Regions from separate parts of the Ensifer sp. ENS08 genome, predicted to be linked through region 3. Evidence: riboswitches for the same ligand, from Rfam matches in the RefSeq annotation. Region 3 holds a riboswitch; each other region holds the start of a gene.
What was found. A riboswitch is a leader RNA that binds a small molecule or an ion and turns the genes downstream of it on or off. The one in region 3 is predicted to bind cobalamin.
Positions count from the first base shown of each region.

Region 1: another riboswitch for cobalamin. It lies ahead of IB272_RS01280 (aromatic ring-hydroxylating dioxygenase subunit alpha); the one in region 3 lies ahead of cobU (bifunctional adenosylcobinamide kinase/adenosylcobinamide-phosphate guanylyltransferase).
Region 2: another riboswitch for cobalamin. It lies ahead of nrdH (glutaredoxin-like protein NrdH); the one in region 3 lies ahead of cobU (bifunctional adenosylcobinamide kinase/adenosylcobinamide-phosphate guanylyltransferase).

Region 1 is NZ_JACVBF010000001.1:248,181-253,739, forward strand. It holds partial or broken gene IB272_RS01270 (GH25 family lysozyme) at 1-490, shown strand, start outside; gene IB272_RS01275 (hybrid-cluster NAD(P)-dependent oxidoreductase) at 740-1,834, opposite strand; gene IB272_RS01280 (aromatic ring-hydroxylating dioxygenase subunit alpha) at 1,836-3,080, opposite strand; cobalamin riboswitch at 3,184-3,385, opposite strand; gene IB272_RS01285 (DUF6656 family protein) at 3,703-4,302, shown strand; gene IB272_RS01290 (L-threonylcarbamoyladenylate synthase) at 4,380-5,354, shown strand; gene IB272_RS01295 (FAD-binding oxidoreductase) at 5,499-5,559, shown strand, end outside.
Region 2 is NZ_JACVBF010000011.1:45,534-51,092, forward strand. It holds gene nrdE (class 1b ribonucleoside-diphosphate reductase subunit alpha) at 1-2,017, opposite strand, end outside; gene nrdI (class Ib ribonucleoside-diphosphate reductase assembly flavoprotein NrdI) at 1,987-2,403, opposite strand; gene nrdH (glutaredoxin-like protein NrdH) at 2,416-2,637, opposite strand; cobalamin riboswitch at 3,025-3,251, opposite strand; gene IB272_RS21880 (hotdog domain-containing protein) at 3,402-4,202, opposite strand; gene metE (5-methyltetrahydropteroyltriglutamate--homocysteine S-methyltransferase) at 4,199-5,559, opposite strand, start outside.
Region 3 is NZ_JACVBF010000002.1:594,455-600,013, forward strand. It holds gene IB272_RS08560 (cobyric acid synthase) at 44-1,501, shown strand; gene IB272_RS08565 (cation diffusion facilitator family transporter) at 1,574-2,194, opposite strand; cobalamin riboswitch at 2,358-2,816, shown strand; gene cobU (bifunctional adenosylcobinamide kinase/adenosylcobinamide-phosphate guanylyltransferase) at 2,951-3,475, shown strand; gene cobW (cobalamin biosynthesis protein CobW) at 3,479-4,540, shown strand; gene cobN (cobaltochelatase subunit CobN) at 4,644-5,559, shown strand, end outside.

The sequences.
Region 1 (5,559 bases), on a different contig from region 3:
GCACATCAAGACCCGGACCGGGCGCTACCCGATCCTCTATACCAACCACATCACCGCCAAATACATCGCCGCGCACCGGGCCAAACACCGGCTGCTGTCGCGCCTGCCGCTCTGGTACGCCCGTTACAAACCGGATATCCGCCAGGTTTTCCCGATGGGCAACTGGGACAGTTACGCGCTGTGGCAGTTCTCCTCGGGCATCAACTGCGGCAAGCGCCGCTGTCCCTACCGCGTGCCGGGAACGCTTGACGACATCGACGTGAATGTGGCGGCAATGTCGCCGCTGGCGCTGAAAGCGATCTGGGCACAGGGCGCCTTGCTGCCGGAAAAGCCACTGCCGCTGATGCTCGTCGCCCAAGCCGAGCGGGGAACGGGCATGCTGGCGGTGGCAAGGGCGACTGCGATGTTTAGCGAGCCGCTGCTCGTGAGCCGCGCTGACGCTACGAGCGGCGCCGGCAGCGGCGTCGACATGTTGGTGACCGGCTCGATCGATTTCGCCCGCCAGGACCGTGCCCTGCAGGTGGCGATCGCCGGCAATGAGGCCGCCCAGGGCGCCTGCTCCAAGACGGAGGCCGGCACCGACGCCCCGGCAAGCGTTTCCGCCAATCCGATCCCCTGCAACGCGCCCTAAAGCCTCTCGCTTGAAAAAGCATTCACGCGACAGGCATTAAGCGCTTGTTGTTATGCATGTCGTTGCCGCAAAACCGCTGCACACTTTTGCGCGACATCATAAAAGCCTTCAAGCTTCGATCTGGACGTCTCCGAGCGGTCGTGAGCAGCAGGCGAGGATGTAGCCCTCATCGATCTCGTCGTCGAGAATGCCGCCATTGTGGCTCATATCCACCTCGCCTGAGACCTTCATCACCCGGCAGGTACCGCAGATGCCGCCTTCGCAGGCAGCGCCGATGCGCACGCCGTTGGCGCGCGCCGCCTGCAGGATCGTCTGGCCGGGCTTGGCCTCGATCTCCTTGCCGCTCATGGTGAAGGCGATCTTGGCGGCCTGGACCTCGCCCTCGTCACCGGCGCCGGCGCGCACGGCAATCTCTTCCGCCGCAGGTGCGGCGGCCGGCTGGAAGCTCTCCTCGTGGTAGCGGCCCATGTCGAAACCGGCCGATTTCAGCATCTCGCGCACGCCGCGCATGAACGGTTCGGGGCCGCAGCAGAAAACGGTGCGGTCCATGAAATCGGGCGCAAGCAGCGGCAGCTTGGCGCCATCAATGCGGCCGCGAAGCCCGTGCCAGCCGTGGCGTGCCTCATGTCCCTCGACGATGAAGCCGAGGTTCAGCCCGGACATCTGCGTCGCCAGAACCTCCAGCTCCGAACGGAACAGCAGGTCCTCCGGACGACGCGCGCAGGAGATGAAGGTCACATCCGTCTCCGGCACGCAGTCCGCCATCCAGCGCGTCATCGACATCATCGGCGTGATGCCGGAGCCGGCCGAGATAAACAGGTATTTGTCGCCGGGATGGCGGACGAAGCTGAAATCGCCAAGCGGGCCAAAGGCGCGGAGTTTCATTCCGGGCTTCAGGTGCTCGAACATCCAGCGGGTGCCGATGCTGTCTGACTGCGCCTTGACGGTCACGGCGATCGACAGCGGCCGCGAGGGCGTCGACGACAGGGTGTAGGTGCGCATCACTGGCTCGTCGGCGACGGGCAGTTCGAGGGTCACGAATTGCCCGGGCAGATAGCGAAACCAGGCGGGCTTTTCGGCCCGGAAGGTGAAGGTCATGACATCGGCGGTCTCGACGACCGCCGATGTGCATTCGAGCATCTGCTGCCGGTCGATCCAGACGTGGAGCGCGTCGAAATGGTGAAACGAAGAGGCCATCTGCATGTCAGGCGACCCTTGAAAGCGGAGCCGCGTCGCCGGCAAGGCGCTGCTCCATGAACTTGCAGTACCACTCGACGAACTGCATCACGCCACCCTCGTGCTCGGGCGAATAGGGACCGGGCTCATAGGCCGGTGAGCGGATGCCGAAGGCATTTTCCTCGACGATCTGACGGTCCTGGTCGTTGGTCTCGGTCCAGACATGCGTCAGTTCATCTAGATTGTAGTCGACGCCTTCGACCGCATCCTTGTTGACGAGCCACTTCGTCGTCACCTGAGTCAGTTCGGGCCCGAGCGGCAGCACCCGGAAGGTGATGGCGTGGTCGGCGAGCACATGGTTCCAGGTGGTGGGATAGTGGAACATCAAGAGCGTGCCGATCTGGCTCTGGGAGACGTCGGCGGACAGGGCCCGCCTGACGGCGCGGGCGCCCGACATGGTGTAGCTTTCGGCATTGTCGACAAGCGGCATGCGGGCGGCGCGGAACTGACCGGTCGGCGACATCTTAAATTCGCTCGGCAGGCCCTCGGCCTCGCACTTCGCCCAATGTTCGGCGATCACAGGATCATCCTTGGCGCCCTGCACCCCGGTCGCCGTCGGCGCCTCAGGATAGGTGCGGCAGAGTTCCGGATGATTGGCGGCGCAATGGTAGCATTCGCGGTTGTTTTCCCAGACGAGCTTCCAGTTGCCCTTCTCGATGATGGTGCTTTCGAACGCGACCTTGGTTTCGCCGAGCCGATGCGGCGCAAGATAGGGCAAGGCCATGTCGCGGAACGTCGTGAAATCCATCGGCTTTTCCGACAGGTTGATGAAGATGTAGCCGCCAACCGTTTCGCAATGGATCGGCTTCAGACTGTGGGCGGCCTTGTCGAAATCCTCTCCCATCTGCCGGGCAAAGAGCAGCGAGCCGTCGAGTTCGTAGGTCCACTGGTGATAGGGACAGACAAGCTTTGCCGACGAGCCTTTCGCCTGCGTGCAGACGCGCGAGCCGCGGTGGCGGCAGGAATTGTGCAGCGCCCGGATGGCGCCCTGGCGGTCGCGGGTGATGACAACGGGGTAGTCGCCGACCTGGACGGTGAAGTAATTGCCGGCCCGCGGGATCTCGCAGTCATGGCCGATGAACAGCCAATCCTTGTACCAGATGTTTTCCAGATCCTGCCTGTAGTAGTCGGGATCGATGTAAAAGGCCCGGTCGAGGCTGTAGCCGTCCCGCCTGCCCTTCAGCTTTCGAAGCATATCGTTTCTGGTGTCCATGTCCTGTCCTCATGCGCCATGTTTCGGAGAGGCAGGACAGGAACCCGCACGGGCGCACACCCATGCGTTTGAGGCTCCGATCCGGCTGCCCGCCGCAACCCGTTACGGTTATGTCCGTCAAGGCTGGTTTCCGGGCTCAGGAGCCGTCCTTTCGGACCTGCCCGGCGCCTTCCCGGACGAACCGTCCAGTGGCCTTTGCCGAGGCTTTCGCTCCACCACCGTTGCGGGGGCAGCGCCGGGATTTGACCGGCTTCCCAATTCTCCATCTTCCCTTCGAAGACGGCACCTTGAGTAAGGATATGTAATCGCGGAAGTCACCTTGGCAGCTGCCCGATAGCGACATCCAATTCCAGAATGACGACACGGAAAAAACCGCCACAAAAGGCCACCGTCTTAGAATTTTTACATTGCAAACATATAGATAGATCACATCTTGGGCAATTGCCGACTTTTGCGGCGCGGTCGGCGCAGATGCGGGAGGGCTTCGCCCGTTTGCGACATCGCGTCAGATAGAGAACGCTAATGATGCAGCCAGGACGAAATCATTCATTAACCATGAGCCGCTAGCCTAGCCGGCGGACGAGAGAGGTCCTGCAGGCAGGCAGATGGCGCGCTGACGATCATGGCAAAGTTGAGATACTACGACGCGACAGCCGAGAAGCTGCCGACAATCCCGCCGAAGGTGGCGGTTCATACCGAATTCCTGCGCACGGGCCGGATCAACCGCAGGCAATGGTTGCCGAGCGAACGCCGGTATTTGAGCTATGAGGAAGTCGCAGACAGGACGGGCAAGAAGCTCAGCACCGCCGGCGACACGACCCATAAGCGGATCAACGGGTTCCACAACTCGATCCAGTTCCCGAAGATGATCTTCCACCGCACGCTCGTCGGCCGGCCGCATCTCGGCTACTGTCACGTGACGGCGGCGCGTACGCCGGTTACTCCCTCCAAGGACATCACCTGGTCCTTCTACTTCGCCAACTTCTTCTGCAACCTGGGCGACGAGACGCATTTTTTCGAGAGTATCCAGCCCGGCTATTCACGCATGTACTTCGCCGTCGCCATCGAACCGGGCGCCCAAGCCGGGCAAATGGTCATCAACCGCAACTTTCGTGACAACGGGCTGCTGTTTCGCACGGATGATCCCAAGGTCGCGCTGAAAAACGTACTGATGCTTGGCGCCAAGGATGACGCGTTGCGTCGCATCATTCGCAGCCTCTGAGCCGAACCGGTTCCTTCAAAGAAAATCGTTCTGTTTTTCCGGTGCGTCCGTTAAGGAAGCGTCGGAAAGGAAACGGCATGGCTGAGATCATCGACACGGATAGAGAACCGGACCGCGCGATCGCGCGCGCCTGCGCCGTTCTTGCCGAAGGCGAGCCGGTCGCCATTCCGACCGAGACCGTCTACGGCCTTGCCGCCGACGCTACCAATCCCGATGCGATCAGTCGCATCTACGAGATGAAGGGGCGCCCGCGCTTCAATCCGCTGATCTCGCATGTTTCCGACATGGCGATGGCCGAAGCCCATGTGCATTTCGATCCGATTTCGAGGCAGCTGGCCGAAGCCTTCTGGCCCGGCCCGCTGACGCTGATCCTTCGGCAGCGCGCCGACAGCACGGTTCATGCGCTGGCGTCCGCCGGCCTCGACACGCTCGGCATTCGCATGCCCGACGGTTTTTCCCGCCGGGTAATCGCCCACTTCGGGCGACCACTGGCCGCGCCCAGTGCCAATACGTCGGGCAAGATCAGCCCGACCAGTGCGGTCCATGTGGAAGCCGATCTCGGCGAAAAACTGAAACTTATCCTCGACGCCGGCCAGGCCCAAATCGGCCTTGAGTCGACGATCATCAAGGTCGACGGCGACGAGATCCGGTTGCTTCGGCCGGGTGGCCTCGATGCCGCCGAGATCGAACGCCTGCTTGGCCGTCCAGTGACCCGGCCGGAGACGGCGGGAGCGACGATCGAGGCGCCGGGCATGCTCGCCTCGCACTACGCGCCCGGCGCTGCAGTCCGGCTCGATGCCGCCGAGGTGCATGCCGGCGAAGCCTTGATCCGTTTCGGCGGCAATCGGATCGCCGGCGAAGAGCAGGCGGCCGTCGTTCTCGATCTCAGCCCGACTGGCAATCTGCGCGAAGCCGCCGCCAATCTCTTCGACTACATGAAGCGGGCGGATGCCAGCGGCGCAGAGACCATCGCCTTCGGGCCGATCCCTTCGGACGGGTTGGGGGAAGCCATCATCGACCGGTTGCAACGGGCGGCGGCACCGCGAGGGTAAGATAGTGTGCGGCATCTTCTCTGCACCCACCCTCATCGAACGGCACCAATTGCGGTTATGATCGCCGCCAACCAGGAACCGAGGACCAGATCCTCAGATCGACCGATCCGATAGCGCGCGCAGGCGCAATGCGAAGTGAGGCCCATGACCACCCTTCCCTCTCCCGAACTCATCGCTTCCTTCGCCGAGATCGTCGGCAACACCA
Region 2 (5,559 bases), on a different contig from region 3:
TGTCGCGAAAGAACAGGGTCAGCGACAGGCCCTGGTCGACGTGCTGGGTGGCGGCCGCATAGGTGTCGATGATCTTCTCCGGCCCGATCTCGTAGGCGTCCTGGTAATATTCGAGATTGTCGTTGGTCATGAAGGCGGCCGGATAGTAGACGCGGCCGATCTTGCCTTCCTTGCGGATCTCGATCTTCGAGACGATCGGGTGGATCGAGGAAGTGGAGTGGTTGATGTAGGAGATCGAACCGGTCGGCGGCACGGCCTGGAGGTTCTGGTTGTAAAGGCCGCCTTCCATCACTGCCCGTTTCAGCTCCAGCCAGTCCTCCTGAGTCGGGATCGAGATGCCGGCTTCCTCGAACAGGCCCTTCACCTTTTCGGTCGCCGGCAGCCATTCGGCTTCGGTGTATTTGTCGAAATAGTCACCCGACGCGTATTTCGAGTTTTCGAAGCCGGCGAAGTTCTTGCCCTTTTCGACCGCCAGCCGGTTCGACGCGCGGATGGCGTGATAGGTCACCGTGTAGAAATAGATGTTGGTGAAATCGATGCCTTCCTCGGAGCCATAATAAATGCGCTCGCGGGCGAGATAGCCGTGCAGGTTCATCTGCCCGAGGCCGATCGCGTGGCTGTCGTCGTTGCCCTTTTCGATCGAGGGCACGGACGAGATGTGGCTCATTTCGGAGACGGCGGTGAGGGCGCGGATCGAGGTCTCGATCGTCTGGCCGAAATCCGGGCTGTCCATCGCAGCCGCAATGTTCAGCGAACCGAGATTGCAGGAGATGTCCTTGCCCATGTGCTTGTAGGAGAGGTCGTCGTTGAACGCGCTCGCTTCGCTCACCTGCAGGATTTCCGAGCAGAGATTGCTCATGGTGATGCGCCCGGCGATCGGGTTTGCCCGGTTCACCGTGTCCTCGAACATGATGTAGGGATAACCGCTCTCGAACTGGATCTCGGCGATGATCTGGAAGAAGTCGCGCGCCTTGATCTTGCGCTTGCGGATGCGGGCATCCTCGACCATCTCGCGGTACTTCTCGGTCACCGAAATCTCGGTGAGGGGCACGCCATAGACCTGCTCCACGTCATAGGGTGAGAACAGATACATGTCCTCGTTGTTGCGGGCGAGCTCGAAGGTGATGTCGGGGATGACGACGCCGAGCGACAGCGTCTTGATGCGGATCTTCTCGTCGGCGTTTTCGCGCTTGGTATCGAGGAAGCGCATGATGTCGGGGTGGTGGGCGTGCAGGTAGACAGCACCGGCTCCCTGGCGCGCGCCGAGTTGGTTGGCGTAAGAGAAACTGTCTTCGAGCAGCTTCATGACCGGGATGACGCCGGATGACTGGTTCTCGATCTGCTTGATCGGCGCGCCCATCTCGCGGATGTTGGTGAGCGACAGCGCCACGCCGCCACCGCGCTTGGAAAGCTGCAGCGCCGAATTGATGGCGCGGCCGATACTCTCCATGTTGTCCTCGATCCGGAGCAGAAAGCAGGAGACGAGCTCGCCGCGGCTCTTCTTGCCGGCGTTGAGGAAAGTCGGCGTTGCCGGCTGGAAGCGGCCGGAGATGATCTCGTCGACGAGATCGCGGGCAAGCCCCTCGTTGCCGCGCGCCAAGGCCATCGCCACCATGCAGACACGGTCTTCGTAGCGTTCCAGGTAGCGCTTTCCGTCGAAGGTCTTCAGCGTATAGGACGTGTAGTATTTGAACGCCCCGAGGAAGGTCGGAAAGCGGAACTTCTTTGAATAGGCATGATCGTAGAGATCGCGCACGAAGTTGAAGGAATACTGGTCCAGCACTTCCTGCTCGTAATAGCCCTCGGTCACCAGATAATCGAGTTTTTCCCGGAGGTTATGGAAGAACACCGTGTTCTGGTTGACGTGCTGGAGGAAGTACTGTTTCGCCGCCTGCCGGTCCTTGTCGAGCTGGATCCGTCCCTCTTCGTCATAGAGGTTCAGCATTGCGTTCAGCGCATGATAGTCGAGCGCTGCTTCCGTCGCCTTCAAGGGGCGTTCGAGTGTCGTGACGTCCAAAATCGTTCCATCCCGTTTTTGACATTGGCGACGTCCTCGTCGGTCCCGAGCAGCTCGAACCGGTAGAGATAGGGTACCCGGCACTTGGCCGAAATCACGTCGCCGGCGATCCCGTAGGTCGCGCCGAAATTGCTGTTGCCCGCTGCGATCACGCCGCGGATGTGAGAGCGGTTGCCCGCGTCGTTCAAGAAGCGGATGACCTGCTTCGGCACCGCCCCGCGGCCATCGTCGCCGCAATAGGTCGGCACGATCAGCACGTAGGGCTCTGCGACCGTAAGTGCGTCCTTACCTTCCCTGAGCGGTATGCGGGCGGCGCGAAGGCCGAGCTTTTCGACGAAGCGATGGGTGTTTTCCGAGCGACTGGAAAAATAGACGATCAGGCCCATCGCCCGCGTCCTTCAGGAAAGCGCGCTGATCATGTCCGGGCGGAAACCCGCCCAATGCCGCTCGCCGGCGACGACGACCGGGACCTGCCGATAGCCAAGACCCTGCACCAGCGCGAATGCATCGGAATCCTCGGAGATATCGACGATGCGATAATCGATGCCTTGGCGGTCGAGCGCACGGGTTGTGGCGGTGCATTGGACGCAGGCTGGTTTGCTGTAGACGGTGATCGACATGGGTTCCTCGTGAGGGTCTGGCAAATGGGCGCAAAAAATCGTCGGATCGCGCGAACGCGAACCGTGGTGTTGGCGATTGGACACGAAACATCGCTCCCCGGTCGACTCGACCGGAGTTGACGTCGTCAAGCTGGCCCAAGGTCGGTTACGCAACCGGGCCGGCTCGTTTTGGTCGGGCGCTCAGGAATTCCGCGGATGCGGGTTTTCAAGGCGCGGCCTTTCGATCAGGCGCGCAACAACGCGCACCCGTCCGCAGAAGGTGGATCTGAACTGGAAGAAACTGGCATGACTTCACCCCGAAGCTTTCGACGGGCTGCCGGGGAGACGTCGAGACGATCGGGCAGGCTCATCCTGCCACGCACTCAACCCCTCCGGACACCCCGCCCGTGGACGTTTGGTGATCGAGGCAGGTCTCCTGGCTTACGGGTCAAAGCTTCCATCCCGACCTTCCCGAGGCCTCATGCCTCAGTGGTCCAAATCCGGACAGTCGCTCGCCGTCTACAGTTGCGGGGGCAGCTACGGCATAGCCTCAGCGGAAACCCGCCGGCGCACCGTATTCCCGTCTTAGCTCCCAATCCTTGCGAATCGGAAGAACCTCGAACACTAGATATAGTAGTTCATCGCAAATCTGCGTCAATAGGTTCCGTATGTGGAAGGCGGGGGTAGGAGGGTGGTTTCTTTTGCAGTGTGGATAACGGGGAGTAAACAGCCGGTTGGCACCAAGGTTGTGGATAGGGCGCCCCTGGTGCGGACGCCCCATTCCATCAAGCAGCGAAAGCGGCCACGGGCCGGTTGTCATCGTCGACGGCGACCATAGCGAACGTTCCGGTAACAGTCCGCTGTCGCAGACCGGTGAGGAGCTCTTCCGACCAGAGTTCGACCTCGACGGTGGCTGAACTGCGACCCGTCCGCACAATGCGGGCGATGGGTTCGATGATCGAACCGATCATGATCCGGTGCTTGAAGTCCATACCGGTGCAGGAGGCAAGGACGGTCGCCCGGCGGCTCCGGCGCGTCGCGACGACGAATGCGGCCTTCGTCATATGCGCGAGGGCGTTGCCACCGCATATGGCGCCGAAGCTGTTGGCCTGGCCGGGAAAGACGATGTCGACCATGCGTAGGGTGCCCGCCTCTTCGGGCGTGTCCGTTGCCACATCGAGCGGCGGCAGCATCCAATCCGTTTCATCGGCACAGGGCATCGCGACCATGGTGAAGGTGCCCCTGCTGCAAAGGGCGCGGCTGCCGGTGGCGATATCTTCCGCGATCATCTCGACCTCGACCACCACCGAGCGGCGCCCGACACGAACCGGACGGCCGCTGAAGCAGACGATCTGACCGATGCGCGCAGGCGCACGAAAATCGATGCGGTCGCAGGATGCGGTGACGAAGGGAACGCGCCCGTGACGGGTGGCGACGATGAAAGCGATCCGGTCCATCGACGCGAGGGCGGCGCCACCAAAGAGCGTGCCATGGTGATTGGTATCGCCTGGAAAAACGATGTCGATCAGGGTTTGTGGCGCCGGGGTTTCCCCCGGCGCCGTCGTGACTTCGTGCTGCCCCGTCATGCTTTGACGGCTTCGCGCGTATCGGCGGCAAAAGCCGCTCGAAGCGAGCGGGCGGCGGCGACCATGTTGACGAGCGCCGGCCGCGTCTCTTCCCAGCGCCTGGTCTTCAGTCCGCAATCGGGATTGACCCAGATCTGGTCCGGCGTGAGGCCCTCGGTCGCTTTTTCGATGAGATGCACCATTTCCTCGACGCTGGGCACGCGTGGCGAATGGATGTCGTAGACGCCCGGGCCGATCTCGTTCGGATAGGCCTTGTCGGCGAAGGCGCCGAGCAGTTCCATTTTCGATCGCGACGTCTCGATCGACATGACGTCGGCGTCCATCGCCGCGATTGCGGCCATGATGTCGTTGAACTCGGAGTAGCACATATGGGTGTGGATCTGGGTCGCATCGCCCACCCCGGCTGCACTGAGACGGAAGCACTCCACCGCCCAGTCGAGATAGGTCTTGCGATCGGCATTTCGCAGCGGCAGGCCTTCGCGCAGTGCCGGTTCGTCGATCTGGATGATGGCGATGCCGGCCGCCTCGAGATCCGACACTTCATCGCGCAGTGCTAGCGCGATCTGCCGGCACACCACGGAACGTGGCAGGTCGTCACGAACGAAGGACCATAGCAGCATGGTGACCGGACCCGTCAGCATGCCCTTGACCGGGCGATCGGTCAGCGACTGCGCGAAGGTCGCCCACTCGACCGTCATCGGGTTTGGTCGCGAAACGTCGCCGAAGATAACAGGCGGACGCACGCAGCGCGATCCGTAGCTCTGCACCCAGCCGCTCTGGGTGAAGGCGTAGCCCGAGAGCTGCTCGCCAAAATACTGCACCATGTCGTTGCGCTCGAACTCGCCGTGAACGACTACGTCGATGCCGACCTCTTCCTGCCAGCGCACCGCCACTTCGGTCTCTCGGCGAAGATAGGCGGTGTAGTCGACATAGCTGAGTTCGCCCTTCGCATGCAGTGAACGGGCCTGCCGAACCTCCGATGTCTGCGGGAAGGATCCGATCGTCGTTGTCGGGAAGAGCGGCAATGACAGCTTCTTCGCCTGCAGTGCCCGGCGGCCCGCGAACGGGGATTGCCGCTTGCTGTCCGCATCCGTCAGCGCTTTCAAGCGCCCGGCGACCAGAGGATCATGGATCCTGAGTGAGGTGAGCCTCGCCTGGGCGGACGCGATCGAGGCGGCGAAAACGTGCTCGGAAATGGCAAGCCCCGGCTCGAAGGCGCTGGCAAGCAGGCTGAGTTCGTCGAGTTTCTGCGTACCGAAGGCGAGCCAGGAGGAAAGTTCCGGATCAAGCGCACGCTCCAGCTCGAGATCGATAGGCACGTGCAGGAGTGAGCATGAAGGTGCGAGTTCGATGCGGT
Region 3 (5,559 bases):
ACAGACCTTTGCCGCTGCCCGTTTCAGTGTTACCGATGGCCGCATGACACGCAGGATCATGTTGCAGGGAACCGGCTCGGATGTCGGAAAATCGGTATTGGTGGCGGGGCTCTGCCGGCTTGCCGCCAATCAGGGCCTGAAGGTCCGGCCGTTCAAGCCGCAGAACATGTCGAACAACGCCGCCGTTTCCGACGACGGTGGCGAGATCGGCCGCGCGCAATGGCTGCAGGCGCTGGCCGCGCGCGTGCCGTCGTCGGTGCACATGAACCCGGTGCTCCTGAAGCCGCAGTCGGACGTGGGCAGCCAGATCGTCGTTCAGGGCAAGGTCGCCGGGCAGGCTAGGGGGCGGGAATATCAGGCGCTCAAGCCCAAGCTGCTGGGCGCCGTCATGGAGAGTTTCGAACAAATATCGGCCGGTGCCGATCTCGTGGTGGTCGAAGGCGCCGGCTCGCCGGCCGAAATCAACCTCAGGCCCGGCGACATCGCCAATATGGGCTTTGCGACACGGGCCGACGTGCCGGTCGTGCTGGTCGGCGACATCGACCGCGGCGGGGTGATCGCCTCGCTGGTCGGCACGCATGCGATCCTGCCCGAGGAAGACCGGCGCATGGTGACCGGCTATCTCATCAACAAGTTCCGCGGCGACGTCACGCTGTTCGACGACGGCATTGCTGCCGTCAACCGCTACACCGGCTGGCCCTGCTTCGGCGTCGTGCCGTGGTTGAAGGCGGCGGCACGCCTGCCGGCGGAAGATTCCGTCGTGCTGGAGAAGCTGACGCGCGGCGAGGGGCGGGCGCTGAAGGTTGCCGTCCCGGTACTGTCGCGCATCGCCAATTTCGACGACCTCGATCCGCTCGCCGCCGAACCGGAGATTGATCTCGTCTTCGTGCGGCCTGGCAGTCCCATTCCGGTCGACGCTGGCCTCGTCGTCATTCCCGGGTCGAAATCGACCATCGGCGACCTCATCGATTTCCGCGCGCAAGGGTGGGACCGTGACCTCGAACGTCATGTGCGCCGGGGCGGCCGGGTCATCGGCATCTGCGGCGGCTACCAGATGCTCGGCCGGCGCGTCACCGATCCGCTCGGCATCGAGGGCGGCGAACGTGCGGTCGAGGGTCTCGGGCTGCTCGAGGTCGAGACCGAGATGGCGCCGGAAAAGACGGTGCGCAACAGCCGCGCCTGGTCGCTGGAGCATGATGTGGCGCTCGAAGGCTACGAAATCCATCTTGGCAAGACGCAAGGTGCAGACTGTGGCCGGCCATCGGTGCGCATCGACAATCGCGCCGACGGCGCGCTTTCGGCCGATGGCCGCGTGATGGGCACCTACCTGCATGGGCTCTTCACCAGCGACGCCTATCGTGGCGCGCTGCTCAAGAGTTTCGGCATCGAAGGCGGCGCCAACAACTACCGCCAATCGGTCGATGCGGCGCTCGACGATGTCGCGAACGAACTGGAGGCTGTGCTCGATCGTCGCTGGCTGGACGAGTTGCTCAGGCACTAGGGACGCGGCAACGGTCAGCCAGCAGGTCCGGTACGTCGGGCCCAACAGGAGCAACGAGCTTATCCGACGGAACTACGCTGCGACATCGTGCTCCTCGCTTGCGGCTTCCCAGACTTCCCGCGCGGCATCCAGGTTCATCAGGGCAATCCCCAAGCCGACGATCAGGTCCGGCCAGGCCGACTGCCACAGATAGGCTGTCGCCAGACCCGCGGCGATGATGGCCACATTGGCGAAGGCATCGTTGCGGGCCGAGAGAAATGCTGCCCGCGTGAGGCTGCCGCTCGTGTGACGGTAGGCGACGAGCAGATAGGCGCAGAAGAGGTTGACCACCAGCGCCCCAAGTCCGGTCAGGGAAAGGGCAAAGGGCTCTGGCGGGACCGGATCCATGAACTTCGCCCAGGCCGTCCAAAGGAAGGCCAGCGCCGGTACCAGTAGAATGAACGCCATCGCCATGCCGACCCGCGCGCGGGTTCGCGCCGTCCAGGCCAGAGCAAAGAAAATCAGCATGTTGACGGAGGCGTCTTCGAGGAAGTCGACGCTGTCGGCCATCAGGGACACCGAGCCGATCGAAAGCGCGACAAGGAGTTCCACCCCGAAATAGCCGAGGTTCAACAGGGAGACGATGAGGACGACGCGGCGCAGCTCGGTATCCACTCGAAAGGTTCCCTTTCTGGCGAGATTCGCCCTCGGCATCTTGACACAGGTGTTAGCAGCAGTTTGCTATCCATAGCACTAGGTTTCGACATCGGTTCCCTTCACACCGCCGTCGTGCCTGACGCCCGACAAATCGTCGCGTGGCGCAACTCGGCCGGGGAGGCGTCGCATGCGTCGATTGACTTTGGGCTGCCCGCTTCCTAATCATCAGGCGTTGGATGGTTCCCCCTTGTCGTGGCGATCTGGGGGAATAATTGGGAATGTGACGGATGGACCCAAATCGGGCATCCTTATCGCAGCCGACCCCGCGACTGTAGAACGGTCAGGGTTCGCCATCGGGTTTGGTGCCGGGCTGTCGGCCGGTTGCACGGGCAATCGGGGCAGGTCGGGGATCAAGCCGGAAAAGCCACTGGCGTGGCATCGTGATCAGCCGGGTTTGGACGCCTCTTCTTCTACGAATCGTCCGCCTTTCACGATGTCCCTCACAGCACCCATGCGTCGGAGACGACGCGCAAAGGTTCGCTGTGGCACCGGAAAGACGCCGGGAAGGTGAGGCGGGCCGCTCGGGCCCTGACATCGGAACCTTGCCCTTTAAGGGCGAGGCGATGTTCGGCCCGTGACGCCGTGAGCCAGGAGACCTGCCATCCGGCATGGGCATTCCGCCCGAGGGGACTTTTGTCTCCAACGCCATCACGGAGGTTGTTTTGGCTCGCAGATGCTTTCAAGAACGCGCCCGTGGCGCGTCCGATGGCTTTTGCCACCGACGGCTGATTTGGGAATGTTGAGGCAGCCACGATGAGCAGTCTCAGCGCCGGGCCCGTGCTGGTCCTTGGCGGCGCCCGTTCCGGCAAGTCCAGCTTTTCCGAGAGGCTCGTCGAAGCGTCCGGCCTCACCATGCATTATGTCGCCACGGGCCGCGCCTGGGACGACGAAATGCGCGAGCGCATCGACCATCACCGGACGCGCCGCGGCGAGGGCTGGACGACGCATGAGGAGCCGCTCGATCTCGTCGGCATCCTCAGACGCATCGATGATCCCAGCCATGTGGTCCTGATCGACTGCCTGACGCTATGGGTCACCAATCTCATGCTGGAAGAGCGCGACATGACGGCGGAGTTCGCCGCCCTTGTTGCGTATCTGCCTGAGGCGCGGGCGCGCCTCGTCTTTGTTTCCAACGAGGTCGGCCTCGGCATCGTGCCCGAGAACCGCATGGCCCGCGAGTTTCGCGACCATGCCGGCCGGCTTCACCAGATCGTTGCGGAGAAATCCGCTGAAGTTTACTTTGTCGCGGCCGGTTTGCCGCTGAAAATGAAGGGTTGATCCATGACCACTGCGAGAGCCAACCAGGGCAAGATCCCGGCGACCGTCATCACCGGCTTCCTCGGCGCCGGCAAGACGACGATGATCCGCAACCTGCTGCAGAACGCCGACGGCAAGCGCATCGCGCTGATCATCAACGAGTTCGGCGATCTCGGCGTCGACGGCGATGTCTTGAAGGGCTGCGGTGCCGAGGCCTGCACCGAGGACGACATCATCGAGCTTACCAATGGCTGCATCTGCTGCACCGTGGCTGACGATTTCATCCCGACCATGACGAAGCTGCTCGAGCGTGAAAACCGCCCTGACCACATCATCATCGAAACCTCGGGCCTTGCCCTGCCGCAGCCGCTGATCGCCGCTTTCAACTGGCCGGATATCCGCAGCGAAGTGACCGTCGATGGCGTCGTCACCGTGGTCGACAGCGCCGCCGTTGCCGCTGGCCGCTTTGCCGACGACCACGACAAGGTCGATGCGCTGCGCGTCGAGGACGACAATCTCGATCACGAAAGCCCGATCGAGGAGCTGTTCGAGGACCAACTGACGGCTGCCGATCTCATCGTTCTCAACAAGACCGATCTGATCGATGCCTCCGGCCTCAAGGCCGTACGCGACGAGGTGTCTTCGCGCACCAGCCGCAAGCCGACGATGATCGAGGCGAAGAACGGCGAAGTCGCCGCTGCCATCCTGCTTGGCCTCGGTGTCGGCACGGAAAGCGATATCGCCAACCGCAAGTCGCATCACGAGATGGACGAGGCAGGTGAGGAGCACGATCACGACGAGTTCGACAGCTTCGTCGTCGAGCTCGGTTCGATCGCCGATCCCTCGGCGTTCATCGATCGCCTGAAGGGCGTGATCGCGGAGCACGACGTTCTGCGCCTCAAGGGCTTTGCCGACGTGCCCGGCAAGCCGATGCGCCTCCTGATCCAGGCGGTCGGCGCCCGCATCGACCAATATTACGACCGCGCCTGGGGCGCCGGCGAAAAGCGCGGTACGCGCCTCGTCGTCATCGGCCTGCACGACATGGACGAGGCGGCGGTGCGCGCTGCGATTACCGCGCTCGTCTAGATCGTTCTTTGAGTGAAATGATCTAACGCATTGAAATGATGCAGTTCCGGATGGAAAACGCTTTTAGCGTTTTCGTTCGGAATTGCCCCACCGGACAAGACGAATGCATCTGCTTCTCGCCCAGAAAGGAACGATCGCCGACGGCAACGAGGCGATCGACCTTGGGCAAACGCCGGCCGATATCCTTTTCCTCTCGGCCGCCGACACCGAGCTCTCCTCGATCGCCGCGGCTCACGGCCGACGCGACGGAGGCTTGAGCCTGCGCATCGCCAGCCTGATGAGCCTGATGCACCCGATGTCGGTCGACACATACGTCGAGCGCACGGCGCGTCACGCCAAGCTGATCGTCGTCCGGCCGCTCGGTGGCGCCAGCTATTTCCGTTATCTGCTGGAAGCCCTGCATGCGGCTGCCGTCACCCATCGTTTCGAGATCGCGGTTCTGCCGGGTGACGACAAGCCGGATCCGGGGCTGGAGCCTTTCTCCACCGTCGCAGCCGACGACCGCCAGCGCCTTTGGGCTTACTTCACCGAAGGCGGCTCGGACAATGCCGGGCTGTTTCTCGACTATGCGGCCGCACTGGTCACAGGTGCGGAGAAGCCGCAGCCGGCAAAGCCCCTGTTGAAGGCCGGCATCTGGTGGCCGGGTGCTGGCGTGATCGGCGTCAGCGAATGGCAGTCCCTTGTTCAGGGACGGATGGTAGCGAGGGAGGGATTCGAACCCCCGACGGTTGGGATCTGCTTTTACCGCGCGCTCGTGCAGAGTGGCGAGACACGGCCGGTGGAGGCGCTGATCGATGCGCTGGAGGCTGAAGGTGTGCGGGCACTGCCGGTGTTCGTGTCAAGCCTCAAGGATGCCGTTTCCGTCGGCACGCTGCAGGCGATTTTTTCCGAGGCCGCACCCGACGTGGTGATGAACGCCACTGGCTTTGCGGTCTCGTCGCCCGGTGCCGACCGTCAGCCGACGGTGCTGGAATCGACCGGTGCGCCGGTGCTGCAGGTGATTTTCTCCGGCTCGTCGC